Regions from separate parts of the Microbulbifer sp. Q7 genome, predicted to be linked through region 2. Evidence: predicted binding sites of a transcription regulator. Region 2 holds the regulator's gene; each other region holds the start of a gene.
The links. The regulator LexA, encoded in region 2, represses DNA repair genes until DNA is damaged. The targets are predictions, from matches to a motif close to ACTGTNTNTANANACAGT.
Positions count from the first base shown of each region.

Region 1 (7,750 bases), on a different contig from region 2:
CGGTGAAGTCGCGCTTGGCGGTATTCGGCACTTCCGATTTGTATTTAGGGAGCTTGTTGACCACCAGCGGCTCGGCCACCTCAATGACCTCCACATTGTTGGATTCCAACAGTTGTTTCAGATCACTCTTCAAGGTTTTCGCATCGTCAACCGACAAAGACTCGGTGTGCTTGCTCAGAGAAGAGTTTGCAATCTCGGCGGCTGCCAGGCATAGCAAGCAGCTGGCGCCAGGCAAATATACGTCCGGACTAGGCACATCGGATACGACCACGCCGATACGCTTGCTAGGCTGTTGCCAGAAAACAGTATCCGGCGTAACCGGCATTTGCGGTGTACCCGCACAACCAGACAAAAACGCCACCCCCAAGGCCAGCATGGCCATCATCTTCAATTTCATTCTTTAACCCCAAGTTTCTTAGGTCACTATTGTTTTATGGTTTTCCAGCTAATCGTACTGGAACGTCGATTATTAACCAGAAACTGCGCCCACAACACATGGGGCTTCAGAATAAATCACTAAACCATACCCCAAGAGATCAACAAGCAATCACCTCGGTCGATATTTGGTCAAGTTTCATGATGATAGCCTTGCAGTATTTCCAATACCGCCCTGGGGCAAACAATGAGCCGATGAAGTATTAAGGAATACGACTGACGCTGAGACTACTTTGACCTGGCAAGTTTGACCTGGCACGCGATTTCTTCCCCCTCAGGAGACACCGCAGGATTAGTTTATTTGCAGCTCTCGGGTGCGGTAATAGGCCTCTTCACTTATCCGATGATAAGGTATTACCTGTGATTCAAACGCCTGAAATGCCTTGTACACACGATTAAATTGCGGATCTTCAGCCGCAGTCTTTTGCATAAGGTCGTGATTGATTTTTTTCAGGTGCGCAATCACTTCGTCGGGCAGTTTTCTCAATTCCACGCCGTGCTCATCCACCAGTTCTTTCAGGGCGCGGTTGTTGCGCGCGGTATACTCGTCGAGCATGTCCTGATTGGCGTCACGTGCGGCGATACGGACGATGGCCTGCAGGTCTTCGGGAAGCTTCTGGAACGCTGTTTTGTTGATGATGATTTCGAGCACAGAACCGGGTTCGTGCCAGCCCGGGTAGTAATAGTATTTGGCAATCTGGTGGAAGCCAAAGGCGAGGTCATTGTAGGGACCCACCCATTCGGTCGCATCGATCACACCGGTTTGCAGTGCCGTGTAGAGTTCGCCACCGGGAATGGTGACAGCCGTGCCACCGGCACGGTTCAGCACTTCCCCACCGAGACCGGGGATGCGCATTTTGAGACCTCTCAGGTCATCGACAGAATTGATTTCCTTGTTGAACCAACCGGCCATCTGTACACCGGTGGAGCCCCCGGCCATGGGAAGCAAATCGAAGGGAGCGTAGATCTCTTCCCACAATTCCTGACCACCACCGTAGTGCAGCCAGCCATTCATCTCCTGGGCGTTCAACCCGAATGGCACCGCGGTAAAAAACTGCGCGGCGGGAATCTTGCCTTTCCAGTAATAGGCGGCACCGTGGCCCACCTGGGCGGCACCGCTGGACACGGCGCCGAACACACCCATCGCAGGCACCAGTTCGCCCGCCCCAAATACCTTGATCTTGAGTCGCCCGTTGGACATTTTCGCCACATTTTTGGCGAAACGTTCCGGCGCGCTACCGAGGCCGGGGAAATTCTTCGGCCAGGTGGTAACGAGCTTCCACTCAAAGGTCTGCTGACCCGAGTTTTTCAGGTGAGAGTCTTTTAGCGAGGTAACGGTCTGCACCTGATCAGAGCGGGAAACCACTAATGCGCCAAAGGTCAACACCAGCAGGGCGAGCAGGCCGAGGATAACGGGGGGATACCAGTTTATTTTTTTCATATCCGTTTGATTTTTTATTCTTCGGTTTTTTGTGTCATCCCTGACTTGAGCCGGGATGACGGAGTTTTGGGCTATGGATTGGTGGATAAGCGAAGCGCATCCACCATTTGCGGTTACAGAGGCTGTAGCTTGGCCATGGATACTACCAGCCATTTGCTGCCGGCGTCGTCGAAGTTGACCTGCACCCGTGCGCGTGGGCCATTGCCTTCGAACTGAATCACGGTGCCCTCACCGAATTTGGCGTGGTCCACGCGGCCGCCCAATGCCAGCGGCGGCAGGTCGTCGTCAAAGTCCGGGGCAGCGTCAGAGTATGGGTTGATGCCCCCACCGTACTTGCCGGCGTTCGGCTGGAACAGGGGTTTGGAAATTTCGGTTTTGAGCCGTACCTCGTGAATGTATTCCACCGGGATTTCACTGATAAACCGCGACGGCTTGTTGTAGGTCTCGCTGCCAAACAGGCGCCGGCTCTCGGCGTAGGTGATGTACAGTTTCTGCATGGCGCGGGTGATGCCCACATAGCAGAGGCGGCGCTCTTCCTCCATGCGCCCGGGTTCCTGGGCGGACATTTTGTGCGGGAAGAGGTTTTCTTCCACGCCGGCCATGAACACCAGCGGGAATTCGAGGCCTTTTGCGGAGTGCAGGGTCATCAGCTGCACCGCATCTTCAAACTCGTCTGCCTGCCCCTCGCCGGCGTCCAGCGCGGCGCTGTCGAGGAACTGGTTGATCAGCGGGATTTCTTCTTCGTCCACCGCTTCGCCATCCGCGTCCACGGTGGGCAAGCCGTCGAAGGCGCGACAGGCGCTGACCAGTTCCTGCAGGTTCTCCACCCGCGTCTGGCCCTTCTCGCCCTTTTCCTTACCGTGAAACTCGATCAGGCCGGTCTGCTCGATCGCCATCTCGGCGATGTGGTCGAGGGTCTTGTCGGTGCTCTCCTCATCCAGCGCGTCGATCAGGCTGAGGAAATTGCCCAGCGCATTGCCGGCGCGGGCGGCGAGCACCTTTTGCTGCAGCATCTTGGACGCAGCGTCCCACAGGGAGCAGCCGTGTTCACGAGCGAACTCGCGCACGGTATCCACGGTGCGCGCGCCGATGCCGCGGGTGGGGGTATTTACCACCCGCTCGAAGGAGGTGTCGTCGTGGCGGTTGGTGATCAGGCGCATGTACGACAGCGCATTCTTGATTTCCATGCGCTCGTAGAAGCGCTGGCCGCCGTAAATGCGGTAGGGCACCTGCTCGCGCAGCAGGCCTTCTTCCAGCACCCGCGACTGGGCGTTGGAGCGGTACAGGATGGCGATACTGTCGCGGCGGTTGCCGTCGCGCACCCAGTCCTGGATACGCTCGACGATAAAGCGCGCCTCGTCCTGTTCGTTGTAGGCGGAGTACAGCGAGATGGGTTCGCCCTTATCGCCCTCGGTCCACAGTTCCTTGCCGAGGCGGCCGGAGTTGTGTGCAATCACCGCGTTGGCGGCGTTCAGAATCGTGCTGGTGGAGCGGTAGTTCTGCTCCAGGCGTACCGTCTGCACGCCTTTCAGGTCCGCCTCGAAATGCTGGATATTCTCGATCTTGGCACCGCGCCAACCATAGATGGACTGGTCGTCGTCCCCCACTGCGGTGATCGCACACTGATCCCCGGCCAGCAGGCGCAGCCAGGCGTATTGAATAGTGTTGGTGTCCTGGAACTCGTCCACAAGGATATAGGGGAAGCGGCGGCGGTAATGGGCGAGGATACTGTCGTTATTAAGCAGCAGCTCGTGGGCGCGCAGCAGCAGTTCACCGAAGTCCACGACGCCGGCGCGCTGACAGGCTTCCTCGTAGGCACTGTAGATACGCACCATGGTCTGCAGCCAGGGGTCGCCGGTGAGCTGGATATACTGCGGGCGGATGCCCTCGTCTTTCTGGGCGCCGATCCACCACTGGGTCTCCCGCGGGGACCACTTTTTATCGTCCAGCCCCAGTTCGTTCTGCACCCGCTTGATCAGGCGCAGCTGGTCATCGCTGTCGAGGATCTGGAAATTTTGCGGTAGCTTCGCTTCGGCCCAGTGCGCACGCAGCAGGCGATGGGCGAGGCCGTGGAAGGTGCCCACCCACATGCCAAAGGTGTTTACCCCCAGCAGTTCCTCGATGCGCCCGCGCATCTCGCGCGCGGCCTTGTTGGTAAAGGTCACCGCCATAATGGAGTAGGGCGATGCCCCCTCCACCTGCATCAGCCAGGCGATACGGTGCACCAGCACACGGGTCTTGCCCGAGCCGGCGCCGGCCAGAACCAGTTGATGGCCCGGCGGCGCCGCGACGGCTTCGCGCTGGGGGTCGTTGAGGGGGTCTAAGAGTTCAGATACGTCCATGGGGGCGGATTGTATCAGGGGTTTTGGGATAACTGGGTATATAAACAGGGTTTTGTGGTGCGCCCGAATAAGGTTCGGTGGCGGGCCTGCTACCGGATATAGCTTTGCGGGACACGCCGTGCACCCATCCCTGGGGGCTCGGCTGCGGCCGTCCTGGCCGCAGACGGTCCCGCAAAGCTATATCCGGTATCAGTCCCTTAGCATTCGAGTCCTGTCTGACCCGCAAAATTTGTCCAAAACTCACAGACCCGAAGCGAAGGTGATGGTATCGGTGGGCCTATGCGGGACCTTCTGCGAGAGGGACCTCGCAGAAGAGCCCCCAGGGATGGGTGCACGGCGTGTCCCGCATAGGCCCACCGGTGCCAGCACCGCCCCAGGTCCAATATAAGCCAAGGCTCGCCAGCACCCCGCCATACCGCTAAACTGCACGGCTTGAACCATAGAAGGTAGAGTCGTGAAGCCAGCGGAAGTCACGCAGCGGATCAGCGAACAGCTGAGTTCCATGCGGAAATCGGAGCGCAAGGTCGCCGAATACATTCTCGCCAATCCGGGCGAAATCATCCATATGCGCATAGTGGATCTTGCCACCGAGGCCCAGGTGAGCGAGCCCACCGTGGTGCGTTTCTGCCGCGCCGTCGGCTGTTCCGGCTTTCAGGAATTCAAGCTCAACCTCGCGCAACAGCTCGCCTCCAGCCCCAGCTTTGGCCAGATCGCGGTTACCGAGACCGACACCATCGCCGAATACAAGCGCAAGGTCTTCGACTCCACCGTCGACACCTTGCTCAATGTGCGCGACAAGATCGACGGGCGCGCGCTGGAAGCCGCCGTGGCCGCCATTGCCGCCTCTAAACGCGTGGAATTCTTCGGCTTCGGCGCCTCCGGGGCGGTCGCCGCCGACGCCCAGCACAAATTCTTCCGCCTGCAGATGGCCACCGCCGCCCACTCCGACCACCACATGCAGAGCATGTCGGCGATGAGCATGGAGCCCGGGGACGTAGTGGTCGCCATCTCCCAGAGCGGTCGCACCTCCTCGCTGTTGCGCTCCATGGAAATGGCCAAGCAGCAGGGCGCCATCGTTATCGGCCTCGGCCCCAGCGGCTCCCCGATGACACGCCAGTCCAGCATTCCGCTGGAAGTGGATGTGGAGGAAGACATCGAGCTGTATACGCCGCTGTCCTCGCGCATTGCGCACCTGGTGGTCATCGACGTGCTGGCTATCGGCGTGGCCCAGCGCAAGGGGCCGCAATTGCAGGAACACCTGCTGAAGCTGAAAAAAGGCCTCTATAATTTGCGGGAAGAGAAGCACTAATACGACCGCAAAAGAGGCGAACAGGACGCGATATGCACGGAAGCAGCGACCAACAAGATAATACGCCCAACCAACCGCAGGATCTTGGCATCGCCGAAAAGCGCCTGATCCTGATCGCCGCCCTTCTTCAAGGCCTTGCCCTTTACGCACTCAAGTTCTTTGCCGCCGTCGAGCACTGGTCGCCAGTGTGGCAATTTCTCTGCTACACCCTGGTCATCACCCTGCCACCACTGATTATTGTCACGGTGGCGCCGCGTCTGGCGCGGGGGTACTGGTGGATCATCGCAGCGTACGCCGCACTGCTGGCTCTGCTGGCCAGCTACCGGGGCTATCAGTGCACGCCCGCCGATATGATCGATTGCAACTGGCCGTTTGCGTTCTGCGTTGCCGTGGTGGTTGCCACCTTTATTGTCGCTTTCCTGCTGCGGGCGGGCGCCACCGGCACGGCGCAGCTGCGCTGGCCGGGCTATTCCGCACAGTTCCACTATTCCTGGGACATGGCGCTGACCGTCGGCCTCACCCTGATTTTTACCGGGATTTTCTGGCTGATCCTGTTCCTGTGGCAGTCGCTGTTCAAGCTGGTGGGTGTGGGCTTTTTCAGGGAGCTGTTTGAGGAAGACTGGTTTTTCTACCCGGTGACCTGGTTGGTGACGGGCTGTGGCGCCATCCTGTTCCGCTCGCAACAAAGCTTTGTGCTCACCCTGAAGCGCCTGCTGCGCACCATGCTGGTGGCTCTGCTGCCACTGCTGGGGGTATTGACCGTGGTGTTCCTCGCCACCTTGCCGTTTACCGGACTGCAGCCGATCTGGGACACCGGCCACGGCAGCGCCCTGCTGTTGTGGCTGCTGGCACTGTTGCTGTTTTTCACCAACGGCGTGATCCAGGACGAGTTTCCCTTCGCCCGCTACCCCAAATGGGTCAATCGCCTGCTGTTGCTGGCCCTGGTGCTCGCGCCGATTTATGCCGGATTCGCCCTGTACGGCTTGTTCCTGCGGGTGCACCAGTACGGTTGGACCCCGGAGCGGCTGTGGGGTTTTGTGGTGGCGCTGACCCTGGCGCTGCTGGCCGTCAGCTACAGTGTCGCCATCCTGCGCCGGGGCGGGCACTGGGCCGACTGGTTGCCACGGCTAAATAGCGGGCTGGCGCTGTGGGTGCTGGCGGTATGCCTGATTACCCAGTCGCCACTGGCAAATTTCTGGCGCATCAGCGCCGACAGCCACGCGGCGCGGCTACAGGACGGGCGGGTGGCGCTGGCGGATTTTGATTTCTTTTTCCTGCGTCAGAAGCTCGGGCGACCTGGGCTGGAAGCGCTGCAAAGCCTGCAGGCACTGCCGGCAATCCAGCAGGACAAAGACATCGCCGAACATCTACAACAGTTGCTAGCACCAGAGATTGACGGGAACCTTCGGGAAAACCCGCTACAGATACACGCTCGCGCGCAGCGGGTGCGGGAGATTCCGGTGCTGCCCACAGGTGCGTCACCGCCACCGCAACACGCCGACCTCGGCGCCGCGGGTAGGGCCTGTGAGCAGGAGGGGCGCGCCTGCCTGTGGCTGGTGCAGGACCTCGACGGCGACGGAAAGCCCGAATACCTCCTGTTTGAACACCGGGATTCCAGCACGGATCAGCGCCACTGGCTGCGGATCACCGCCCACACCGCTGCAGACGATGGCTGGGCCGTGTTTGCCGACAGCAGCCGCACCACCACTGAATCCTTTGATCGGCTGAAGGAGCGGCTCGCCAGGGGTAACTTTGCGCTGCGCCCCTCCCGCTGGCAAAGCCTGTACCTGGAAGATGAACTGCTGTTCGACCCAACCCAGTAACCGTTTGACCCGGTATTCTCCCACTGTCATGGAAACCACCGCACGGGGCCGCTACCATGCCGGCCCCGCGGTTGCGTAATACCAAGCCCATCGACCGCCCGTGTTCGCCAACCAACTGTCGTACCCGATTTACTATGCCCCCGAATTTTTTCGACGCCCAAGGCAAGCCGCCGCGCTGGTTCGCCCCCTGTCTGGCTGCGCTGGTGGCGCTGACACCCTTTGCCATCGACACCTACCTGCCAGCCATCCCCAATATGGCCGCCGCCCTGGGTGTGGAAGTGGCGCAGGTGCAGCATTCGGTGTCCAGCTACCTGCTGGGTTTCGCGGTAGGGCAGATCTTTGGCGGGCCGCTGTCCGACCGCTTGGGGCGCATCCTTATCGGCACCATCGGCCTCAGCAT
Region 1 covers NZ_LROY01000001.1:514,136-521,885, reverse strand. Annotated here, with positions in the region: gene AU182_RS02015 (hypothetical protein) at 1-397, opposite strand, end outside; gene AU182_RS02010 (TRAP transporter substrate-binding protein) at 728-1,876, opposite strand; gene uvrD (DNA helicase II) at 1,990-4,218, opposite strand; gene hexR (transcriptional regulator HexR) at 4,673-5,527, shown strand; gene AU182_RS01995 (DUF4153 domain-containing protein) at 5,560-7,350, shown strand; gene AU182_RS01990 (multidrug effflux MFS transporter) at 7,485-7,750, shown strand, end outside.
Region 1: a site for LexA is predicted at 4,250-4,267, ahead of uvrD (DNA helicase II). Genes of this name have one in related genera too.

Region 2 (7,750 bases):
CGACGGCGCGAAGGAATTGAAATTCACAATCAGCGTCTGATTGGTATCGATTTCCGGGTGCTGCTCAAGCATCGCGCGCACATCTTTCACAATGGGCGCCATCAGGTGTGCGTCGTCGTAGCGGATACCGACCGTTTCGTAGATCCGGCGGTTCAGCATACGCGAGGGGTTTTCAACGGAAATCTGGGTGAAGATCCCGTTGGGAATGTACAGCGGACGCTTGTCAAAGGTGCGAATACGGGTCAGGCGCCAGCCGATGTCCTCTACCGTGCCTTCTATTTCTTGGTCGGGAGAGCGCACCCAGTCGCCCACCTTGAACGGGCGATCCAGGTAGATCATCAGCCCACCAAAAAAGTTGGCCAGCAAATCTTTTGCCGCAAAACCAATCGCCAGGCCGCCGATACCGCCAAACGCCAGCACACCGCTGATGCTGTACCCGAAGTGCTGCATGATCACCATGGCCGCGGTAATGATGATGGAAGCACGCACCAGCTTGCCAACGGCACGCACCGTTGTGGCATCCATCGGCTTGCCCATGAAGCGCGGGTCCGCAAGGTTCGTTTCTACCGCCTTGGCAAACCGCAGGGCAAACCAGGTAATCAGTACAATGAAGCCGATTTCACGCACGGTACCGGCGTAACTGAAAATTTCTGCGCTCGTTGCCTTGCCGGCACGCGCCGCTGCCAGCGACAGCCCCACCAGCCACACCACAATGGATGCGGGTGGGTTGATGGCCCCGCACAGGGCGTCATCCCATGGGTTGACAGTGCGTTCCGCCCTCGCCTGCAAGCGCGCCACAAACAGCGCCAGCATCCACGCCGCAAAGGCGGTGGCGAGAACAATCAGAAAAACTTCAGCAATCCAGAAACGATCTTCCCCCACCAGGGAGCGTATAAACGCCTTAGCCTGCTCCACAAATCACTCCATACGTCGACGATGTTCAAGGTTTATAAGTTTCTGCCGGTTTCTGCCGACTTAACGTTATCTGGCAGAGTCAGCAATACGGCTCATTATTCTGCGCATTTACATCCAGGATGCCAGCCACGCCCGGGTGGCCTGCCAACGGGGTGACTGTTCGAGCGAAGCCCAGTTTTCAATGACCGGCTTACCGCGCATGCGCTCGAGCCGCCGGCTGGATTCTGGGTTTGGTTCGTAACCTTCCAGTGCCGAGAGCACTTCCAGCGCACCCTGCCGGTTGTTGCACACAACCCCCATATCGCAACCTGCCTGCATCGCCGCCCGGATCCTCTCGGCATACCCACCGGCCGCGCCGGCGCCTTCCATGGTGAGATCATCACTGAAGATCACGCCGTCAAAGCCGAGCCGTTTGCGCAGGATCTCCTGCAACCAGAAGCGTGAAAAGCCCACCGGGTTCTCATCCACTTTCGCAAACCGGATATGCGCCGGCATGACCGCTTCCAGTTCTCCAGCGGCAATACTCTCGGCAAATGGTTGACCATCGGCCGCCAGCACCTCTTCCAGCGTGCGATGATCCACCGGCAGCTCTTCGTGACTGTCTTCAAGGACCTGCCCGTGTCCCGGGAAATGCTTGCCGGTGGTGGCCATACCAGCCTCGTGCATGCCCGCCATAAACGGGCGCGCTTTGGCCGCGAGTGCCAGCGGGTCACAGGCGAAACTCCGGTCGCCAACAATACGGCAGAAGTTGTCATCGGCATCCAGCACCGGCGCGAAACTGAAGTCGACACCCACCGCCAGCAACTCGGCCGCAAGCAGCCACCCCACGTCTTTCAGCTGTTGCCTATCCGCCCGCGCACTGAGTGCCTGCATGGACGGTAAACGGGTAAAGGAATCCCGGAAGCGCTGCACCCGCCCGCCTTCCTGGTCCACTGCCAGCAGAATCCCTGGCCGCACACTGCGGATGTCGGCCACCAGCGCCTCCAGCTGCGGACGATCGTGGTAGTTGCGCGCAAAGAAAATCAGTCCGCCAACCTGCGGATGACGCAAGAGTTCACGGTCTTCCGTCGTGAGTTCCGTACCCTCGACATCAATCATCACCGGACCAATCTGATCGGACATGAATTCCAGCTCCCACTCTCAGTCAATGTTGTTGCCGCGAAGTTGTTGCGCCGAAGGCCCGCAGTATCGGGTCCGTTGACTTCCACAAGTCGCAATGAGGGATTATGTATCTTTGGGCTCCGCAGCCGTCAGCATCGCCGCTGCGGCGGGGGCCAGCCGCGCCAGGGTCTCGTCGAGACTGCTCTCGGCACCGAAGTCTTCCCGAAGGATAGCTTCGATTGCGTCGAAGCTCGACAGGGAAAAGATGGTCGCGCCCAGCATGAAATACAGCCGCCAGTAAAAAGTGACCGGATCCACGTGCGGCAAGGTATTGGCGAGCAACCCGGCAAACCGACGGTAGCTGGCCCCGTAGCGGGACACGATGAACCTGCGCAGGTGTCCCTGTGACTGGGTGTAGGCCAGGCCCAGCAGCCCCATAAAACGCTTGGGGTCTCTCCCCTCCTTTGCCAGGCCAGCAAGGGCCACGCTGTACAGGCTGTCGAGCAGGTCATCTACCTGCAATTGCTCCCCCGGGGACGTTTCCAGCTGGGCCTGCCGGCGGCTGAGCTCTTTATCCAGGTTCTCCGTAAACGGGGTCAGAAAGCGCTCGAATACCGCCTGTATCAGTTCCTTTTTCGAACCAAAGTGATAATTCACCGCCGCCAGGTTCACGCCCGCCGTGCTGGTGATGGTCCGCAGTGAGGTCTCGGTAAATCCGCGCTCGGCAAACAGCACCTCGGCGGCATCCAGTATACGGTTGACGGTGTCCAGCTGACTCATGCCCTACTCACAGTTTCAAACTGATAATTAAAACGTTTGTTTAAACCGAGAGACTAGCATAGTCATCCCCGCGCGGCAGCCCACCAGCGCTCACTGGTCGACACAGAAAGATCGCCACGGGTGAAACCGACCTCTCACCGTCACGCGCCAAGGTAACACTGCATGCCATTTGCGACCTGCCAGTTACCGAGACTCCCGCCTCCACACTAGATTGAGTGCAGAGGCTCTGTTAATCCGAGCCACAACGCATTGACCCGGGAGGGCCACATCATGGCTAGAATTGCTCCTGAAATTGGTAGCTGGTTTGAAAATTTCGACAGTGGGGACTTGTTCGAAGTGGTGGCCGTAGACCATCCGTCCCGCACCATCGAAATCCAGTACCTGGACGGTTCACTGGGGGAAATCGACTTTCAAAGCTGGCCAAGGCTGCCGGTGATTGGCGCCGCGGAACCGGAAAATGCCAATGCCGGTTACGGCATCCTCGCGGAAGAAATGCAGGACGAAGAAGACTCAGGGTTCCGCAGCCCGATTCTTTCGCCGGTGCAGAGCGCCATCGACAGGTTGGAGGGCGACTCGTTTCCAGGGACCGACGATTCCTTCTGATCTCGAAACCGGTGATCGCGAAACCGGCCGCAGGCTTGCAGCCTCCCCCAGCAGATAGTGTCCGCAGACAGGGGCCGTTGAAATACCGATAAATGGGCGATGGATTAACGGGCTTCCCCGTCACACTCGCGGATAAACTCGATTATGATCTGTGCCGCTTCATCGACGGTGTCTACCAGCGTAAACAGGCTCAGATCGTCGGCATCAATACAGCCGCGCGTCAGCACGGTATTGCGCATCCAGTCCACCAGCCCTGCCCAATATTGTTTCCCCACCAGAACAATGGGGAAGCGCCGGACCTTGCGCGTTTGCACCAGCGTAAGTGCCTCAAATAACTCATCCAGGGTGCCATAGCCGCCGGGCATGGCAATAAAACCCATCGCGTGTTTGACGAACATAAATTTACGCACAAAAAAATAGCGAAAATTCAGGTTGATATCGAGATAGGCATTGGGCAGTTGTTCGTGCGGCAACTCGATGCTCAACCCGATGGATTCCCCAGACTGGCAAAACGCACCGCGATTGCAGGCCTCCATAATTCCCGGCCCACCGCCGGTTATCACCGGCACCCCTTCACGGGCCAGCAACTCCCCAAGGCGTAGGCCCTCCTGATATTCTGCGGCTTCTTCGGGAAACCGCGCACTCCCGAACACGGTCACCGCACCCTTGAGGGTAATCAGCCGCTCGATGCCATCCACGAGTTCAGACTGAATACGCAGCACTCGCCATGCTTCGGGCATTTTTGCATCCAGCATATGCCTGCTCCTTATCCGTATGCCTGGCGAAGCGCATGGGCAATGTCAGCGATACACACCAAACCCCATACACCAAACCCGCTTACAGTCTAGCAGTTCCCGCAATCCACCCGGCGTTTGCGGCTTCAGCAAATCTGTATATAATCACAGCAACTGTATAAAAATACAGACCCCGGGAAATCGGGATGGAAGATCTCGAATAACAGGAACTGCCCATGACAAACCTCACTGCCCGCCAGGCCCAGGTACTTGCGCTGATCAAAACGTACCTGGACGACACCGGTTACCCCCCCACCCGCGCGGAAATTGCCCAGGAACTCGGCTTCCGCTCCCCCAATGCGGCGGAAGAACACCTGAAGGCGCTCGCGCGCAAGGGTGCCATCGAGATGGTCGCCGGCGCCTCCCGTGGTATCCGTATCCCCGACCACCACACCGGCCTTCCCATTGTCGGCCGTGTTGCCGCTGGTAACCCGGTGCTGGCAGAGGAAAATATTGAGGAATATTGTGAGATTCCCGCCGAGTTTTTCCACCCTCCGGCGGATTATCTACTGCGGGTGCACGGTATGAGTATGAAGGATGCGGGTATTCTCGACGGCGACCTGCTGGCGGTGCAGCGGACTGACAACATTCGCAACGGCCAAATCGTGGTGGCGCGAATCGAGGACGAAGTGACAGTGAAACGATTCAAGCGCCGCGGTAACCAGGCGACGGTTCAGCTGTTGCCGGAGAACGAAGACTTCAATGTAATTGAAGTTGACATGCGTGATCGCAACTTTGCCATTGAGGGGTTGGCTGTGGGTGTTATCCGGCAAAACCCGGTTTGATAAACGTGCAGCGCACTACGGCAAACGCCGACGCATAAAAAAACAGGGCCTTGGCCCTGTTTTTTTATGCGTCCGAATCAACCGGCATCAATGGATCGTGTGCTCGGTCAAATCCACGTCCTCTTCTTCAAAAGGCTCTGGCTCCAGGGCATTGATTTCCTGTACCGCTTCGATACCTGCCTCCAGCATGGCGCGCGCAATGGTCACTTTGTGCTCACGCAGAAAATCGAGGCTCTCGGCAGAAAAATGGATACGCACCAACGGATCATCTTTGTGACCAGCACGCCGCAGCGCCACATCACCATTGGACAACTCGATGATTTCGTAGGTCTCAGAAGACATTCATCTCTCCACTTATCTTCCCGGGAAGCGCCTGCCACCAGCCGGCGCGATTTTTGGCAGTGTATCACAGGGAGGGGTGATTAATCAGAGGACAGACCCGAATCCAGCTCGGGTGGGCTTACCACTCCTGCCCGTGGGCCCGCTGGCGCACTACCAGCTCGTTCAGCGCGCGCAGCCACTTCATCAGCAGATCCCGGCTCAGGGGCTCAGGGGCTGCTCGGTCAAGCTGCTGCACAGGGATCAGGGTCTGCACGCCCGCGGCGCCTTCAGACTGAGCCGCTTCCGTACCTGCCGGCCGCCACAGGGCCTCCCAGGCGGCCTGCATGCCCTGAAACCAGCTTTCCGGGTTTTCCGACAGGCTCACCAGCTCATTGACTTCGGCGCTGAACTTACCGCGCGCTGACACCAGTTGCGCCAGTGCCTGCGCAGTATCCGGCTCGGCCCCGGCTCGGAACCCCAGCTGGAGCTGCTGCCCCTGCTCCGCAAGAAATGCTTTGTAGGCCCGCCACAGCTGCATCAGCGCCGCTTCCTGCAAAGCACTTTCCAGCAGCGCCTGCTGACTGTCTGCCGCCTCACCCGGGACGGGGGCCTGGAGGATCAGCTGGGCTTTGCGCAGTGCTGACGCAACGCTACCGGTATAGGGATTACTCAACCTGCATACTCCCTATTTCTCCCTGTTTCTTACAACGACCTGCTGAGCAGAGTAACCGGCCAATTACTTGGCCGGGGATTTTTTAGTGGTGGCCTTTTTCTTGGCTGGTGCCTTTTTAGCGGCCGCTTTTTTAGCCGGTGCTTTTTTCGCCGCAGCTTTCTTCTTGGCGGGTGCTTTCTTCGCCGGCGCGTCTACCTGCCATTTGCCATCGCGATAGAAGGCCTTCCAGCCGGTGGCCTTACCCTCTTCCTCGCTCTGGACATACTGCTCCTGAGTCTTGCGGCTGAACCGCACCACCGTGTCGCGGCCTTCGTTGTCTTCCGTGGGCGCCGAAAACAGGAAGCTGTATTTCGGGTCGATCTCGTCCTTGTGTGGCAGCAGTTCCTTCACCAGCGGGGCGCGTGTCTCACGGTTTTTCGGGAACTGGCTGGCCGCCAGAAACAGACCGGAGGCACCGTCACGCAGAATGTAGGTATCGTCCACTTTTTCGCAGGGCAGCTCCGGCATGGGTACCGGATCCATTTTGGGCGGTGCCGGCTGGCCGCTCTTCAGTAGCTTGCGGGTGTTCTTGCAGGTCTCGCTGGTACAGCCGAAGTACTTGCCGAAACGGCCGGACTTCAACTGCATATCCGCCCCACACTTGTCACACTCGATCAGCGGACCGTCATAGCCCTTGATCTTGAAAGTGCCTTTTTCCACTTCAAAGCCGGGGCAGTCCGGGTTATTACCGCAGATGTGCAGCTTGCGCTGTTCATCCACCAGATAACTGTCCATTGCCGTGCCGCACTTGCCACAACGGCGCTTCTCGCGCAGCTGGCGTGTTTCCGCCTCTTCATCTTTATCGGCGTCAACGGCTTCTTCACCAGACACCAGGTTCATGGTGTTGGTGCAGCGCTCCTTGGGGGGCAACGCATAGCCGGAGCAGCCCAGAAAGACGCCGGTTGAACCGGTGCGGATCTGCATATGGCGGCCGCACTGGCTGCACTCAATGTCCGTATCCGTGGGCGAATTACGGCGCATGCCGCCTTCTTTATCCTGCGCCACTTCGAGACGCTTGCTGAAACCGGCATAGAAATCATTCAGCAGGTCTTTCCAGCCCCGCTTGCCCTCTGCAACCGAGTCGAGGGACTCCTCCAGGCTGGCGGTAAATCCGTAGTCCATCAGGTCGGTAAAGCTCTCGCTGAGGCGATCAGTGACGATGTCACCCATTTTCTCCGCGTAGAATCGACGGTTTTCCAGACGCACGTAACCGCGATCCTGGATCGTGGAAATAATGGATGCGTACGTCGATGGACGGCCAATACCGCGCTTTTCCAGCTCTTTTACCAGCGCCGCTTCGCTGAAGCGCGCGGGAGGCTTGGTGAAGTGCTGCTTGGGATCGAGCTTTTTCAGGTTCAGCTTTTCACCGACCTTGATGTCCGGCAATACCAGGTCTTCGTCTTTCTTGCTCTGCGCCGGCGCCACCTTCAGGAAGCCGTCGAAGCGGATAACGCGACCGCGGGTGCGCAATTCGAAGTCCCCTGCCGTGACCACCACAGACGTCGAGGTAAACTGCGCCGGTGTCATCTGGCACGCCACAAACTGCTGCCAGATCAGGGTGTACAGGCGCTCGGCATCCCGCTCCATGCCCGACAGCATGTTGGGTTTCACCCGCACATCGGACGGACGAATCGCCTCGTGCGCTTCCTGTGCGCCCTCTTTGCTGCTGTAGCGATTCGGATTTTCCGGAAGGTACTTGTCACCGTAATTTTCTTCGATGAACTCGCGCAACGAGGACA
Region 2 covers NZ_LROY01000002.1:871,475-879,224, reverse strand. Annotated here, with positions in the region: gene AU182_RS09315 (mechanosensitive ion channel family protein) at 1-915, opposite strand, end outside; gene nagZ (beta-N-acetylhexosaminidase) at 1,024-2,037, opposite strand; gene AU182_RS09305 (TetR/AcrR family transcriptional regulator) at 2,140-2,796, opposite strand; gene AU182_RS09300 (DUF6763 family protein) at 3,067-3,399, shown strand; gene AU182_RS09295 (TIGR00730 family Rossman fold protein) at 3,504-4,154, opposite strand; gene lexA (transcriptional repressor LexA) at 4,370-4,978, shown strand; gene AU182_RS09285 (hypothetical protein) at 5,066-5,320, opposite strand; gene AU182_RS09280 (DUF6586 family protein) at 5,439-5,972, opposite strand; gene topA (type I DNA topoisomerase) at 6,036-7,750, opposite strand, start outside.

Region 3 (7,750 bases), 770 kb from region 2:
GTGCGCAGCGAGTATGTCCTCAAAGTAACCGGCCGCGTGCGCGCCCGTGCACCGGAGGCGGTGAACCCCAACATGGTCACCGGCGAAATCGAGGTGTACGGCCTGCAGCTGGAAATCCTCAACAGTGCGGAAACCCCGCCCTTCCAGCTGGACGAGCACACCGCGGTGGGCGAAGACGTGCGCCTCAAGTACCGCTACCTGGACCTGCGTCGCAATGAGATGCAGCACAACCTGCGCTTCCGCTCGCAGCTCACCACCGCTATCCGCAACTACCTCGATGGTGAAGGTTTCCTCGACATCGAGACCCCGATCCTTACCCGGGCCACCCCGGAAGGCGCGCGCGATTACCTGGTGCCGAGCCGCACCCACGGTGGCAAGTTCTTTGCCCTGCCGCAGTCGCCCCAGCTGTTCAAGCAGCTGCTGATGGTGTCTGGCTTTGATCGCTACTACCAGATCGCCAAGTGTTTCCGCGACGAAGACCTGCGTGCCGACCGCCAGCCGGAATTTACCCAGATCGATATCGAGACCGCATTCCTCGATGAAAACGCCATCATGTCCATCACCGAGAACATGATTCGCAAGCTGTTCAAAGAGCTGAAAGGGGTGGAGCTGGGTGAATTCCCGCGTATGCCATTCTCCGAAGCCATGGCCAAGTTTGGCTCCGACAAGCCGGACCTGCGTATTCCTCTGGAGCTGGTGGACATCAAGGATCTGATGACGGAAGTGGACTTCAAGGTCTTCTCCGGCCCGGCCAACGACCCGAAAGGCCGCGTCACCGCCCTCAAAGTGCCCGGCGGCAACGACAAGCTGACCCGCAAGCAGATCGACGATTACACCAAGTATGTGTCTATCTACGGCGCCAAGGGGTTGGCCTATATCAAGGTGAACGACAAGGCGGACCTTGAAGGTGGACTGCAGTCGCCAATCGTCAAATTCCTGCCGAACGAGGTGCGCGGGGCGATTCTCGATCGCCTGCAGGCGGAGAACGGCGACCTGATCTTCTTCGGCGCTGATAAAGGCAAGGTTGTGTCCGAAGCGCTGGGCGCGCTGCGCTGCAAGCTGGGTGAAGACCTCAACCTGTATGTGGCAGAGTGGGCGCCGCTGTGGGTGGTGGACTTCCCGATGTTCGAAGAGAACGACGACGGCAGCATCACCGCACTGCACCATCCGTTTACCGCCCCCTCCTGCGCGGCGGAAGAGCTGGAGAAAAACCCACTGGAAGCCCTGTCCCGTGCCTACGACATGGTGCTAAACGGCACCGAGCTGGGTGGCGGCTCCATCCGTATTCACAACCAGGATATGCAGCAGACCGTATTCCGTGCGCTGGGCATCAGCGCGGAGGAGCAGCGTGAGAAATTTGGCTTCCTGCTGGATGCGCTGAAATACGGTGCGCCACCCCACGGTGGTCTGGCCTTCGGTCTCGACCGCCTGGTGATGCTGATGACTGGCAGCGATTCCATTCGCGACGTCATCGCCTTCCCGAAAACCCAGAGCGCGGCCTGTGTAATGACCGACGCACCGGGCGCCGTGGACGCCAAGCAGTTGCGTGAACTGAGCATCCGCCTGCGTCAGAAAGAAGAGCAAGTGGGCTAAAGTTTCTGAACGTACACCCCCGGTGTGCGCCGGGGGCGCGAAGCAAAGTAAGCCACCTTTAAGCCACCTTATTGGAGAAAGACCGGAGATTCATCGATGGCGGGACACAGTAAATGGGCCAACATCAAGCACCGCAAGGCGGCTCAGGACGCCAAGCGGGGTAAGATTTTTACCAAGATCATTCGCGAGCTGACCGTGGCCGCGAAGTCTGGCCCCAACCCGGAAGACAATCCGACCCTGCGCGCCACGATCGACAAGGCCCTGGGCGCGAACATGAAGCGCGACACCATCGACAAGGCCATCGCCCGCGGCGCTGGCAATGCGGATGGTGATAACTACGAAGCGGTGACCTACGAGGGTTACGGTGTGGGTGGCGTGGCGGTACTGGTGGAGTGCCTGACCGACAACCGCAACCGTACCGTGGCCGAGGTGCGCCACGCGTTCACCAAGCGCGGTGGCAATCTGGGCACCGATGGGTCCGTTGCTTATCTGTTTGCGCGCAAGGGTCAGATGTACTTTGAGCCGGGTACCGATGAAGACGTGCTGATGGAAGCCGCTCTGGAAGCCGGCGCCGAGGACATCGAAACCAACGACGATGGCAGCATCGAAGTCACCACCGAGTTTACCGACTACATGCCGGTGAAAGACGCGCTTACCGAAGCCGGTTTCAAGCCGGACAATGCGGAAATCGCCATGATTCCGGCCACCACCATCCCGCTGGACAAAGACGGCGCGGAGAAGGTAATGGCACTGGTGGATATGCTGGAAGACCTGGATGATGTGCAGAATGTGTACACCAATGCTGACATTCCGGAAGAGGTGATGGCGGAGCTCGCGTAGATTCGCCAGATGCCACCACCCAATGCCCCGAATTTCGGGGCATTTTTGTATCTGCCGCCGATATACCCGGCGGTCAGCCTTGACGCCCCGGCGTCGCCTTGGGACACTTCCGCAAACAATTGTATAAATGTACAGGGGGTGGCCCGCCGTGACCCGAATTCTGGGAATCGATCCCGGCTCGCGCAAAACCGGTTACGGCCTCATCGACGTCGAGCGCTCCAGCGCCCGCTATGTGGCGAGTGGGGTGATCAAGCTCCCCGATGGCCCACTCCCGGAGCGCCTGAAGCTCATATTTGATGCCGTAAGCCAGATTGCCCAGCAGTATCAGCCGCAGCAGATGGCGATCGAGAATGTGTTTATGTCCAAGAGTGCCGGTTCGGCGCTTAAGCTGGGGCAGGCGAGGGGGGCGGCGATCGTTGCTGCCACCCATGCGGATCTGGCTGTCTCGGAGTACGAAGCACGCAAAGTGAAACAGGCAGTGGTGGGAAACGGTGGTGCGGACAAGCTGCAGGTGCAGCATATGGTCAAAACCCTGCTCAAGCTGCCGGCCTCACCGCAGGAAGATGCCGCGGATGCCCTCGCGGTGGCGCTGTGTCATATGCATACGATGCAGACTTTGATTCAGACCTCGGCTGGATCTCGTACCCGGTTCCGGCGCGGACGCTTGAGCATCGGTTAATGGAAGTGGCTATTTCCACGGAAAATAACAACTTGGAACACCTATGATCGGAAGACTCACCGGCAAACTGGCCGCCGTACAGCCCCCGCAATTACTGGTAGACGTACAGGGTGTGGGCTACGAAGTGCTGGCCCCCATGACCACCATCTTTGAATTGCCGCAATTGGGCGGTAGCGTGCAGCTGCATACCCATCTGGCGGTATCGGAAACCTCCCAGCAGTTGTTTGGATTTATTCGTGAATCCGACCGGCAGCTGTTCCGTACCCTGATCAAGGTCAACGGTGTCGGTCCGAAAATGGCTCTGGCCATCCTGTCCGGCCTCGACGGCGCCGCACTGGCGCGCTGTGTGGCAGACGACAATGTTGGCGCGCTGGTGAAAGTACCCGGTGTGGGCAAGAAGACCGCCGAACGACTGATCATCGAGCTGCGTGGCAAGCTGACCCCGCAGAGCGGTGACCTGGGTGACATCCCGCTGATGGCTGCCAGCGCCGAGCCACAGGTCGACCATGCCGGTGAAGCGGAGAGCGCGCTGGCCGCGCTGGGTTACAAGCCCACCGACGCCAGCAAGATGGTCGCCCGCGCCGCCAAGGAGCAGCCCGAAGCCGATAGCGCGACCCTGATCCGCCTCGCCCTGAAAAGCATGGCCCCTGCATAACGTATTGAGATGACCCTGTGATTGAAGCCGACCGCCTGATCGCCCCCGAACCCATCGGCCCTTCCGGGCAAGAGGAACAGTACGACCGCGCCGTGCGCCCGAAAACCCTGGCCGATTATGTGGGCCAGCCGGTGGTGCGCGAGCAGATGGAAATTTTTATCCAGGCCGCCAAGCTGCGGAAGGAAGCGCTGGACCACACGCTAGTATTTGGTCCGCCCGGGCTCGGTAAAACGACCCTGGCCAACATCATTGCGGCAGAGATGGGCGTGGCGATCAAGACCACGTCCGGGCCGGTGCTGGAAAAGGCCGGCGACCTCGCCGCCATTATGACCAACCTCGAGCCTGGCGATGTGTTGTTCATCGATGAGATTCACCGCCTCAGTCCCCATGTGGAAGAAGTGCTGTATCCGGCGATGGAAGACTACCAGCTGGATATCATGATCGGTGAGGGGCCTGCGGCGCGCTCCATCAAGCTGGATTTGCCGCCGTTTACCCTCGTAGGAGCCACCACCAGGGCGGGACTGCTCACATCACCGCTGCGGGATCGCTTCGGTATCGTGCAGCGTCTGGAGTTCTACTCGGTAGAAGATCTCACCAGCATCGTCGCCCGCTCTGCCGGGTTGATGGGGGTGGCCATGGACCAGGGCGGGGCCCACGAGGTGGCGCGCCGCGCCCGCGGCACCCCGCGTATTGCCAACCGCCTGCTGCGTCGTGTGCGGGATTACGCGGAAGTGAAGGGCAACGGCCACGTGTGCACCGAGACCGCTGACCGGGCACTGAACATGCTCAATGTGGATGCCAGTGGCTTCGATCAGCTCGACCGGCGCGTATTGCTGACCATGATCGAGAAATTCGATGGCGGTCCGGTGGGCGTGGACAGCCTGGCGGCGGCGGTTAGTGAAGAGCGGGATACCATTGAAGATGTGCTGGAGCCCTATCTGATCCAGCAGGGGTACCTGGCGCGCACTCCCCGTGGGCGTGTGGTGACGGCGCTGGCCTATGCGCACTTCGGTATTCCCGCCCCGGACCGTACCTGACGAACCGGTCGCGATCCTGTAGCATGTCCTGTTGTCGCCGCTGAGTGCCCTTGAAATCGCACCGGCGGCCCCCAAACCGCTATCAACAACAAAAACGCGTCTGCGGTCGGTCAATTAAGGACGGTGTGTGTCAGAACCTTTCTCTATTCCCATTCGCGTCTATATCGAGGATACGGACGCTGGCGGAATCGTGTATTACGTCAATTATTTAAAGTATATGGAGCGCGCGCGCACAGAATTGGTTCGCGCCCTCGGCTATGATAAGCCCGCCATGCCGCAGCAGGGGTTGCTGCTGGTGGTGCATTCCGCTGAGGTCCAGTACCGCCGGTCTGCAATACTGGACGATGCGCTGCGAGCCTCGGCCCGTATTGGCAAGCTCGGGCGTGCCGCGATTACCTTCGAACAGAAAATCTGGCGCGGCGATGAAATTATTTGCGAGGGCGTGGTCAAAGTGGCTTGTGTGGACGATGCCAGCCGCAAACCCTGCGCACTACCTGAAACCATCTATCAAGCATTGAAGGCAGCGAGTTAAAACATGAATGCCGGTGAACAACTTTCTCTTTGGGGCCTGATTTCCAGCGCCAGCCTGCTGGTGCAACTGGTGATGCTGATGCTGTTGCTGGCCTCGGTCATCTCCTGGGTGATGATCATCCAGCGTGGCAGCTATCTGTCGCGGGCGCGCAAGTCCATGATCAACTTCGAGCGCAAATTCTGGTCGGGTGCAGACCTGAACCAGCTGTTTCGCGATGGCAATGCCGCCGCGGAGAAGGGCGGCATCGACGGGGTGGAGTCCCTGTTCCGCGCCGGTTTCACCGAATTCACACGTCTGCGCCAGCAGGGTAAAAGCAGCCCTGCGGCCGTGATGGAGGGTACCGAGCGGGCGATGCGGGTCGCCATGTCACGCGAGCAGGAAAAGGTGGAGATGAACCTGCCGTTCCTCGCCACAGTGGGTTCCGTCAGTCCTTATATCGGCCTGTTTGGCACCGTGTGGGGCATCATGAACTCCTTTCGTGGTCTCGCCACCATGCATCAGGCCACCATTGCCACTGTCGCGCCGGGTATCTCCGAGGCACTGGTGGCAACCGCCATGGGCCTGTTTGCCGCCATCCCTGCGGTCATGGCGTACAACCGTTATTCCGCCAGGGCGGAGTGGCTGCTGTCCAGCTATGAGACCTTCGCCGAGGAGTTTTCCTCCATCCTTCATCGCAAAGTGCACGCTAGCTGAGGCGCGAGGACAGCGAAACCATGAGCAATTTTCGCAAGGCTCCGAAGCGCAAGCTGGTCTCCGAGATCAATGTGGTGCCGTACATCGACGTCATGCTGGTGCTGCTGATCGTCTTTATGGTGACCGCGCCCCTGCTGATGCAGGGTGTGAAGGTGGACCTGCCGGATGCCCCCTCCGCACCGATTGAAGACACCGATGACGAGCCATTGATCGTGTCGGTGAAGGCGGATGGGACCTATTACCTGAATCTCGGTGAAGATGAAAAAGTCGCCAAGCCGTTGAAGGAGATCAAGGACACCGTGGCCAAGGTGCTGCGCCAGAAGCCGAAAACGCCGGTTCTGGTGTGGGGCGATACGGACGCCAAGTACGGCTTGATCGTGGGTGCCATGACCCATCTCCAGCAGGCCGGGGCGCCAAGCGTCGGACTGGTTACCGAACCGCCGTCAGAGTGATCCGGGGCAAGAGGCAAGTATGAAAGGCTCCTACGGCCCGGCTATCGTTATCAGTGTGGCTTTGCATGCGCTTTTGATCGCAGTGCTTACGTTTGGCTGGGAGGCGGAGCACAAGCGTGAGCTCAAGCCCATGCCAAAGTTCGTACAGGCCAAGCTGGTGCAGCTGGAATCCAAATCGGACAAGCCCAAAGCGCCTCCCAAGGTAGATCTGCGGGAGAAGCGTCGTCAGCAGGAGCTGGAGCGCCAGCGCAGAGACGAGGCTGAGAAGAAGCGCAAGGCCGCGGCTGAGCGCAAAAAGAAGCTCGAGGCAGAGAAAAAACGCAAGGCCGAAGCCGCCCGCAAGAAGCGCGAGGCGGAGGAGAAGGCCCGCAAGGAAAAAGAACGCAAGGAACGGCTGGAGCAGGAGCGCAAGAGTGCGTTTGAGGACGCGCTGGAAGATGAGGAGTTTCTGCAGGAAGCCAGTGATGATTCCGCGGCGGTGATGTCGGTCGCCCAGGCCATTCAGCAGCGCATCGAGGCGGTCTGGAGCCGGCCGCCCAGCGCCCGCAATGGCATGGTGGTAGAAGTGCAGATCAATTTCGTACCCACCGGTAGGGTGATTGCCTCAACCATTACCAAAGGCAGTGGCAATGCGGCCGTGGACAGATCGGTGCTCACCGCGGTCAAGAAGGTTGAGGTATTCCCCGAGGTGGCTGAGGTCGCCCGTGAGGAACCATCGCTGTTTGAGCGCCAGATACGAACCACCAAACTGATATTCAGAGTCGAAGGCCTGCGCCAATGATGAAAAAAACAGTCTCACTTCTTCTCACCACGTTACTCGGCTGTGTGCTGGCGGTTTCCGCCCACGCCCAGCTGGTGGTTGAAATTGTCGACGGTAACGATAATCCCACCCCGGTCGCGGTCGTGCCGTTTGACTGGTCCGGCAGCGGCGTCCTGGCCGAGGATGTATCGGCGATCATTGCCGCCGACCTGCGCCGCAGCGGGCTGATCGCGCCGGTGCCGCGGGAGGATATGTTGTCTTTCCCCAAGACCCCAGAGCAGGTGAGCTTTCGCGACTGGCGCATGCTGGGCACCGAGTATGTGGTCACCGGCCGTATGCAGCCCCAGGCCAATGGCTACCTGTTGAGCTTTGACCTGGTCAATATCTTCGGGCAGCGCAAGGTGTTTACCAAACAGGTCACCGGCGGCGCACAGCAGCTGCGGGATATTGCCCACCGGGCAGCGGATGAGGTGTTCGAGGCGATTACCGGTATTCGCGGGGCCTTTGGC
Region 3 covers NZ_LROY01000002.1:104,153-111,902, forward strand. Annotated here, with positions in the region: gene aspS (aspartate--tRNA ligase) at 1-1,593, shown strand, start outside; gene AU182_RS06160 (YebC/PmpR family DNA-binding transcriptional regulator) at 1,690-2,433, shown strand; gene ruvC (crossover junction endodeoxyribonuclease RuvC) at 2,582-3,112, shown strand; gene ruvA (Holliday junction branch migration protein RuvA) at 3,156-3,767, shown strand; gene ruvB (Holliday junction branch migration DNA helicase RuvB) at 3,785-4,804, shown strand; gene ybgC (tol-pal system-associated acyl-CoA thioesterase) at 4,932-5,336, shown strand; gene tolQ (protein TolQ) at 5,340-6,029, shown strand; gene tolR (protein TolR) at 6,050-6,481, shown strand; gene tolA (cell envelope integrity protein TolA) at 6,501-7,262, shown strand; gene tolB (Tol-Pal system beta propeller repeat protein TolB) at 7,262-7,750, shown strand, end outside.
Region 3: a site for LexA is predicted at 2,552-2,569, ahead of ruvC (crossover junction endodeoxyribonuclease RuvC). Genes of this name have one in related genera too.

Region 4 (7,750 bases), 550 kb from region 2:
TGTACATGCTCAAGGTGGTTGGTATCTCCAGTGGCCGCCGACTGGTACTCGGGTTCATGCTGGCGGCCGGCCTGTTAAGCATGTGGATTTCCAATACCGCCACCACCCTGATGATGTTACCCATCGCGCTGGCGATACTGGCGCGGGCCGACAACCACCGGCTGACGGTGGCGCTGATTCTGGGGATTGCCTACGCGGCCAGTCTGGGCGGTGTCGGCAGCCCGCTGGGAACCCCGCCCAACGTCATTTTCATGGGTATTTACGAAGAGGTGACCGGGCGGGAGTTCAGTTTCGTGAGCTGGATGAAAATTGGCTTGCCGGTGGTGCTGATCACTCTGCCGATTATGGCCCTGTGGCTGACCCGGGGAATCAAACTGCACAAATCACTGGAGGCGCCGGCGGTGGGTGCCTGGCGGGCCGAAGAAGTGCGTACCTTGCTGGTGTTTGCGTTGGCCATCCTGTTCTGGGTCACGCGCAACGAACCGTTTGGCGGCTGGAGCGATTTGTTCGGGGTTGACGAGGCCGGTGACAGCACTGTGGCACTGGGCGCGGTGGTGTTGATGTTCCTGGTGCCCAACGGCAAGGGCGGGCGCCTGCTGGACTGGAAAACCGCCGAGAGCATTCCGTGGGGTATGTTGCTGCTGTTTGCCGGCGGTATTGCCATTGCCAAGGGGTTCGCGGCATCGGGCCTCAGCGAGATGATGGGCGAGGCGCTCAACTTCCTGACGGCAATGCCGCTGTGGCTCATGCTGATTCTGTTGTGCCTTTCTGTCACCTTCCTGACGGAAATTACCAGCAACACCGCCACCGCTACATTGCTGATGCCCATTCTGGCGGTGGTGGCCAGCAGTGCCGGTTTTGACCCCATGGTACTGATGATCCCGGCGGCCATGTGTGCCAGCTGTGCATTTATGCTGCCGGTGGCCACCGCCCCCAATGCCATCGCCTACGGCACCGGCAAGTTGCGGATTCAGGAGATGGTGCGCGAGGGCGCGGTGCTGAGTGTGCTGGCCTCCCTGATTATTGCCGGTGTGTGCTGGGTCATGCTGGTGTAGTGGTAAGGTTTGAATTGCATATGCTGTAAATCGTTTTTTATTCGGGCTTTTGTTCTGGCATTTTATATCTTGCCGAAACAATCCTCGGCAAATTCTCGTCGTGCTCCGAGCGCTTGATCTGAAAGGGTGAATTGGGTTTCCTAGACGGTTTCAGATCAACCTTCGGAGGAACCCACGATAATGAAAAAACTATCCATACTTGCAGTAGCCGGCGTGCTTGCCGCTTGCTCGGGTGAGTCTCCGGAGGGAACGCAGGCGATGAGCGACACCCAGGTGGAAACACAGAGCGCGGCCGCGGAAAAGTCGGCACTGGCCTATCCGCAAACGCGCAAGGACGATGTGGTCGATAGCTATTTCGGTACCGAGGTTGCGGACCCCTATCGCTGGCTGGAAGACGACCGCAGTGAAGAAACCGAAGCCTGGGTACAGGCCCAGAACCAGGTGACCTTCAGCTATCTGGAGCAGATTCCCTTCCGCGACAGCCTCAAGCAGCGTCTGGAAAAGCTCTGGAATTATGAGAAAGTGGGTTCCCCATTCAAAGAAGGGGACTACACGTATTTCTATCGCAACAATGGCCTGCAAGACCAGTATGTGGTGTGGCGCAAAAAAGGCGATGGCGAAGCCGAAATTTTCCTCGACCCCAATACCTTCAGTGAAGACGGCACGACTTCGCTGGCTACCCTGAAGTTCTCCAAAGACGGTTCCATTGCCGCCTACGCGGTTTCTGAAGGCGGCAGCGACTGGCGCAAGATCTACATCATTGATGCCGCAAGCAAAACGCTGCTGGAGGAACCGCTGGTTGACGTAAAGTTCTCCGGCATTTCCTGGAAGGGTAACGAGGGCTTCTATTACTCCAGTTACGACAAGCCAGAAGGTAGCGAGCTTTCGGCAAAAACCGACCAGCACAAACTTTATTACCACAAGCTGGGGCAGCCTCAGTCAAAAGATGCGCTGGTATTTGGCGGCACGGACGAAGAGAAGCGCCGCTACGTGTCCGGTTATGTCACCGAAGATGATCGGTATCTTGTCATTTCCGGTGCTAACTCCACATCCGGCAATGACCTCTTCATCCGTGATCTCTCCCAGAAGGATGCGCCTCTGGTGCAGGTGTTGAGCGATTTCGATTCCGATACCTATGTGATCGACAACCAGGGCAGCCAGCTGTTTCTGGTCACCAACCGCGATGCGCCGAATAAAAAAGTAGTCACGGTAGATGCGTCGAATCCGGCTCCGGAAAACTGGCAGGATTTCATTGCGGAAACCGACCATGTGCTGACCGCGTCGACCGGCGGAGGCTACTTCTTCGCCGAGTACATGGTGGACGCCCTGTCCCGCGTGTACCAGTACGACTACAACGGCAAGCGCGTGCGTGAAATTTCCTTGCCGGGCCCGGGCAGTGTGTCTTCGCCCAGTGGTAAGCGTGAAGACAAAACCCTGTACTACTCCTTCACCAACTACAAAACGCCGTCGACCATTTTTGCGTTCGATGTGGAGCAGGGCGCGTCCGACATTTATCGTGAGTCTGGCGCGGAGTTTGATCCGTCGGGCTACGAGTCCAAGCAGGTGTTCTTCACTTCCAAAGACGGTACCAAGGTGCCGATGATGATCACCTACAAAAAGGGTCTCGAGCTGAACGGCAAGAACCCGACCATCCTGTATGGCTACGGTGGTTTTAATGTCAGCCTGACGCCGTCGTTCAATATCGCCAACGCGGTGTGGCTGGAGCTGGGCGGCGTGTACGCGGTGCCGAACCTGCGCGGTGGTGGTGAGTACGGCAAGCGCTGGCACGATGCGGGCACCAAGTTGCAGAAGCAGAACGTGTTCGACGACTTTATCGCCGCAGGTGAATACCTGATCGACAACGGCTATACCTCGAGTGATTATCTGGCCATTCGCGGCGGCTCCAATGGTGGCCTGCTGGTGGGTGCGGTGATGACTCAGCGCCCTGAGCTGGTCAAGGTCGCGTTGCCCGCGGTGGGCGTGATGGACATGCTGCGCTACCACACCTTTACCGCCGGCGCGGGTTGGGCCTATGACTACGGTACCGCCGAGCAAAGCGAAGAGATGTTCCAGTACCTGAAGGGTTACTCCCCGGTACACAACGTGAAGAGGGGCGTGAACTATCCGGCGACACTGGTCACAACCGCCGATCACGATGATCGTGTGGTGCCGGCGCATTCGTTCAAGTTTGCGGCCGAGCTGCAGGACAAACAGCAAGGCGTGGCCCCGACACTGATCCGCATTGAAACCAATGCCGGTCACGGTGCGGGCACCCCGGTCTCGAAAACCATCGAGCAGTACGCCGATATCTTTGGTTTTACCCTGTTCAACATGGGTATCACCGAGCTTCCCGGCAGCTGAACACCCCCTGTCTGACACAAGTTACAGAACCCGGCGCTCGCCGGGTTTTGTCGTTTTACGGCGCCATTTTTCGGGGGAAACCAGGCAGGGGTACCTTTTTTGCCCAGATTCGCACTATGATGCGCAGTCAATCCTGGTGATGACCAGATTTACCATCGCGCCTGACGCACAAAGCAACCTCATGCCACTACAGATTCAACTCAACGCCCGCCCATCGGTACTGCCTCTGTATTTTCGCGCGCTGACCGCGCGCAAACCCGGCCAGCCGAGCGGGAGCCGCAACGGGGTGCTCGCGACGGTCAGCCTCCCGCGCCAGCGTATCGAGCCCGCGCATCTTAGCGATTACCGCGCCGTCTGCGGGTTTGCGCCGGATTCAGCGTTGCCGGCGACCTATCCCTTTGTGCTGGCCATGCCCCTGCAGTTGAACCTGCTGGTGTCCGATGCCTTTCCGTTTCCCGTGCTGGGGGTGGTGCACCTGCGCAACCGAATCCGTCAGCACCGTTGCCTTGGCGAAAGCGATCATCTGGATATCCAGTGTGACCTGATGGCACCCGCGCCGGTAAAGCGGGGCTACGAGTTTGATCTGATTACCCGGGTGAAGGTGGCCGGCGAGCTGGTGTGGGAATGCGTGAGCACCCTGCTCAGTCGCACCAAACCACGCGCGCCCGGCGACGCTGGCAGTGCGCGTTCCCGAGCCCGGGCGCCGGAAGCCGCCATGGATATGCGCGGCGCTCGAACACTGCCGTGGGTACTGTCCGCGGATATCGGCCGTCGTTATGCGAGAGTGTCTGGCGACAGAAACCCGATCCATCTCTATGCGTCTACGGCCCGGCTCTTCGGATTTCCCCGGGCGATTGCCCACGGTATGTGGCTGAAGGCGCACTGTCTTGCAGCGCTGGCGGAGGCGGCAGAGGATGTTGTATCGGGGAGTTTTGAGTTCAGTGTGGCGTTTAACAAGCCGGTGTTGTTGCCGTCTGCGGTCAGTCTGCAGTTCTGTAGCGATAATCCCGGGGTGCGTTTCAATCTCGTCGATGCCGCAGGCAAGCGTGCCCACCTGAGTGGGCGGATCGAGCGCATCTAGCCCTTGGGGCTGGTTGCTTCGTGTCAATCTGTCGATCTATGGTCATCTGGTTAATTTGAGCACTCTGAGGAGAACTGGTGGATTTACAGACCCGAGAGTTGGCGGAGAAACTTGGCGAGGTGCTCGCTGATCTCGGCTGGAAAGTAACGGCGGCGGAATCGTGCACCGGTGGTGCTATCGCGGCAGCGATCACTTCGGTCGCCGGTGCGTCCGGCTGGTTCGAGGGCTCCGTGGTTTCCTATGCCGACCGTATCAAGCGCGATTTTCTGGGTGTGGATGCCGGTGATCTGGTGGAGTTTGGTGCCGTTAGCGAGGCGGTTGTGCGTCAGATGGCGGTGGGTGTGCTCAGTCGTCTCGATGCCAACCTCGCGGTGGCCGTGAGCGGTGTCGCCGGGCCGAACGGCGGCAGCGAAGAAAAGCCGGTCGGCACGGTGTGGATCGGCTGGGCCCACGGCCAGGGGCAGGAGCCGTTGCAGGCCGATGCGCGTCTGCTGCATTTTGATGGCAACCGCCAGCAGATCCAGGCAAAGACGGTCATCGAGGCACTAAGCGGATTGCTTGAGATAGCCGAGTCTCATCGCCAGCGCTGACCCGCGCACCGTTCCGGTGGGCCTCTGAAACCACCGTTGCCCGGTTCGCCCGTGCGCCGACCATCAATTCCAGATTACTGGTTGCTTATACAGTAATTTTTCTCTAAGCTCCCTCCCATAAGTAATCTTCAAGTACATGGGAAGGGTCATGGATTCCAACAAAGACAAGGCTTTACAGGCGGCGCTGTCACAGATCGAGCGTCAGTTCGGCAAGGGCACCGTCATGCGCATGGGGGATAAAGAGCGCGTGCGCATCCCCGCGATTTCCACCGGCTCCCTGGGCCTGGATGTGGCACTGGGCATTGGCGGCCTGCCCCGTGGGCGTATTGTGGAAATCTATGGCCCGGAATCCTCCGGTAAAACCACCCTGACCCTGCAGGTGATCGCGGAAGCCCAGCGCAAGGGCGGCACCTGTGCGTTTGTGGATGCCGAGCACGCACTGGACCCGATCTACGCCGAGAAGCTGGGGGTCAATGTTGACGAACTGATCGTATCCCAGCCGGATACCGGCGAACAGGCGCTGGAAGTGGCGGATATGCTGGTGCGTTCCGGTGCGGTGGATGTGCTGGTGGTCGACTCCGTGGCGGCACTGACGCCGCGCGCCGAAATTGAAGGTGAGATGGGGGATTCCCACGTGGGCCTGCAGGCTCGTCTCATGTCCCAGGCGCTGCGCAAGCTCACCGGTAACATCAAGAATACCAATACGCTGTGCGTATTCATCAACCAGATTCGTATGAAGATTGGTGTGATGTTCGGTTCCCCGGAGACCACCACCGGTGGTAACGCCCTCAAGTTCTACTCTTCTGTGCGCCTGGATATTCGCCGCATCGGCGCGGTGAAAGAGGGCGACGAGGTGGTCGGTAACGAGACACGGGTCAAGGTCGTCAAGAACAAGGTGGCGCCCCCGTTCAAGCAGACCGAATTCCAGATCATGTACGGCCAGGGGATCAACCTGCTGGGCGAGATTATCGACTACGGCGTGAAGATGGGGCTGATCGATAAGGCGGGTGCCTGGTACAGCTACAAGGGTGACAAGATTGGCCAGGGCAAGGCCAATGCGGTGAAATTCCTGAAGGAAAACACCGATATTCGGGAAGAAATCGAAGCCCAGTTGCGCGCCCAGTTGCTGGGTGACGTGGTGGAGGCTAAGCCGGAAGCGCTGGAAGCTGCGGAAGACTGATCTTGTCTTCGCCCGACGACAATTCCGGCGGCCAGCCCTCCTGGCCGTCGGTTTCCTTATCGCAAACTGCCTCATCCTCCCCCGCCGACGCTAGCGCGGTTACCGGGGAGTCTACCGACACCTTCCAGACCCTGTTCAATCACGCGCTTGAGTTGCTGTCGCGCCGTGAACATTCCTGCCACGAACTCCGCCAGAAGCTTGCTAAAAAGCATCCACTCGATGACTTTGACGCGGTACTGCTGCGCCTGCAAGAACTCAACTACCAGTCAGACCAGCGCTTTGCCGAGGTATTCTGCCGCTCCCGGGTGCAGCGCGGACAGGGCCCCATCAGAATTCGCCAGGAGCTGCAGTTGCGCGGTATACACAGTGCGCTGGCGCAAGCGGTTATGGAGCAGTTGCAGGAGGGTGTGGATTGGTTCGAGCTGGCCCTCGAGCAATTACAGCGCAAGTTCCGTCGCCCAATTGCCCCCACGCTGGATCGCCAGCAGCAGGCCAAGGAACGTGCCCGCCGGCAGCGCTATCTCGCCTATCGGGGGTTTTCCAGCGACGCGATTCAGTACGCCATCGCCGAGCTGGATGCCGCTGAACCAGAAGAGCATCCGGGGCGGGGTTTTTAGACTCGCACCGGGGGCTGGACGTAGTGGATGTGGTAAACGAGGCGTATATACTGGCTAGGGAGTAACGGTCTGCACAACGAATAATGAACAGTGAGCCGCGATGATTCTCTCCATTGACCAGGGTACAACCGGTACCACTGCGCTTGTCTTTGATGCTGATGGCCGCCTGCGCGGGCGCAGCTATTCCGAGTTTCCCCAGTATTACCCCCGGCCGGGCTGGGTGGAGCACGATGCCGAAGAAATCTGGCAGGTAACGCTCAGGGTTTGTGCGGCTGCGTTGCAGCGGGCCGGCGTGGCAGCCAGTGAGCTCCGCGCGCTGGGGATTACCAACCAGCGGGAGACCACGGTACTTTGGGACCGCCATACCGGCAAGCCGGTGCACCGGGCCATTGTCTGGCAGTGTCGCCGCTCGGCGGGTATCTGCAGCGAGCTGCGCGAGGCGGGCGCCGAGTCAATGATCCGGGCGAAAACCGGATTGCTACTGGATGCGTATTTCTCCGCCAGCAAGTTACGCTGGATTTTCCAGCAATCGCCGAAACTGTTGCGCCGCGCCGAAGCGGGAGACCTGTGTTTTGGCACCATCGACAGCTGGCTGATCTGGCGGCTGACCGGCGGCAAATCCCACCTGACCGACCACACCAATGCCAGCCGCACCCTGTTATACGACCTGGATCGCCGCCAGTGGGATGGCGAGCTGTTGAACCTGTTCGGCTGTCCTCCCGCCATTCTTCCCGAAATCCGTCACTCAGCGAGTGAGTTTGCGATCACCGATGCCTCGGCATTTCTCGGCGCCGAGGTGCCTATCAGTGGCGTAGCGGGGGACCAACAGGCCGCGCTATTCGGCCAGGGGTGTGTGGAGCCCGGAA
Region 4 covers NZ_LROY01000002.1:324,681-332,430, forward strand. Annotated here, with positions in the region: gene AU182_RS07075 (SLC13 family permease) at 1-1,055, shown strand, start outside; gene AU182_RS07080 (prolyl oligopeptidase family protein) at 1,236-3,416, shown strand; gene AU182_RS07085 (MaoC/PaaZ C-terminal domain-containing protein) at 3,556-4,497, shown strand; gene AU182_RS07090 (CinA family protein) at 4,575-5,087, shown strand; gene recA (recombinase RecA) at 5,236-6,267, shown strand; gene AU182_RS07100 (regulatory protein RecX) at 6,270-6,884, shown strand; gene glpK (glycerol kinase GlpK) at 6,985-7,750, shown strand, end outside.
Region 4: a site for LexA is predicted at 5,164-5,181, ahead of recA (recombinase RecA). Genes of this name have one in related genera too.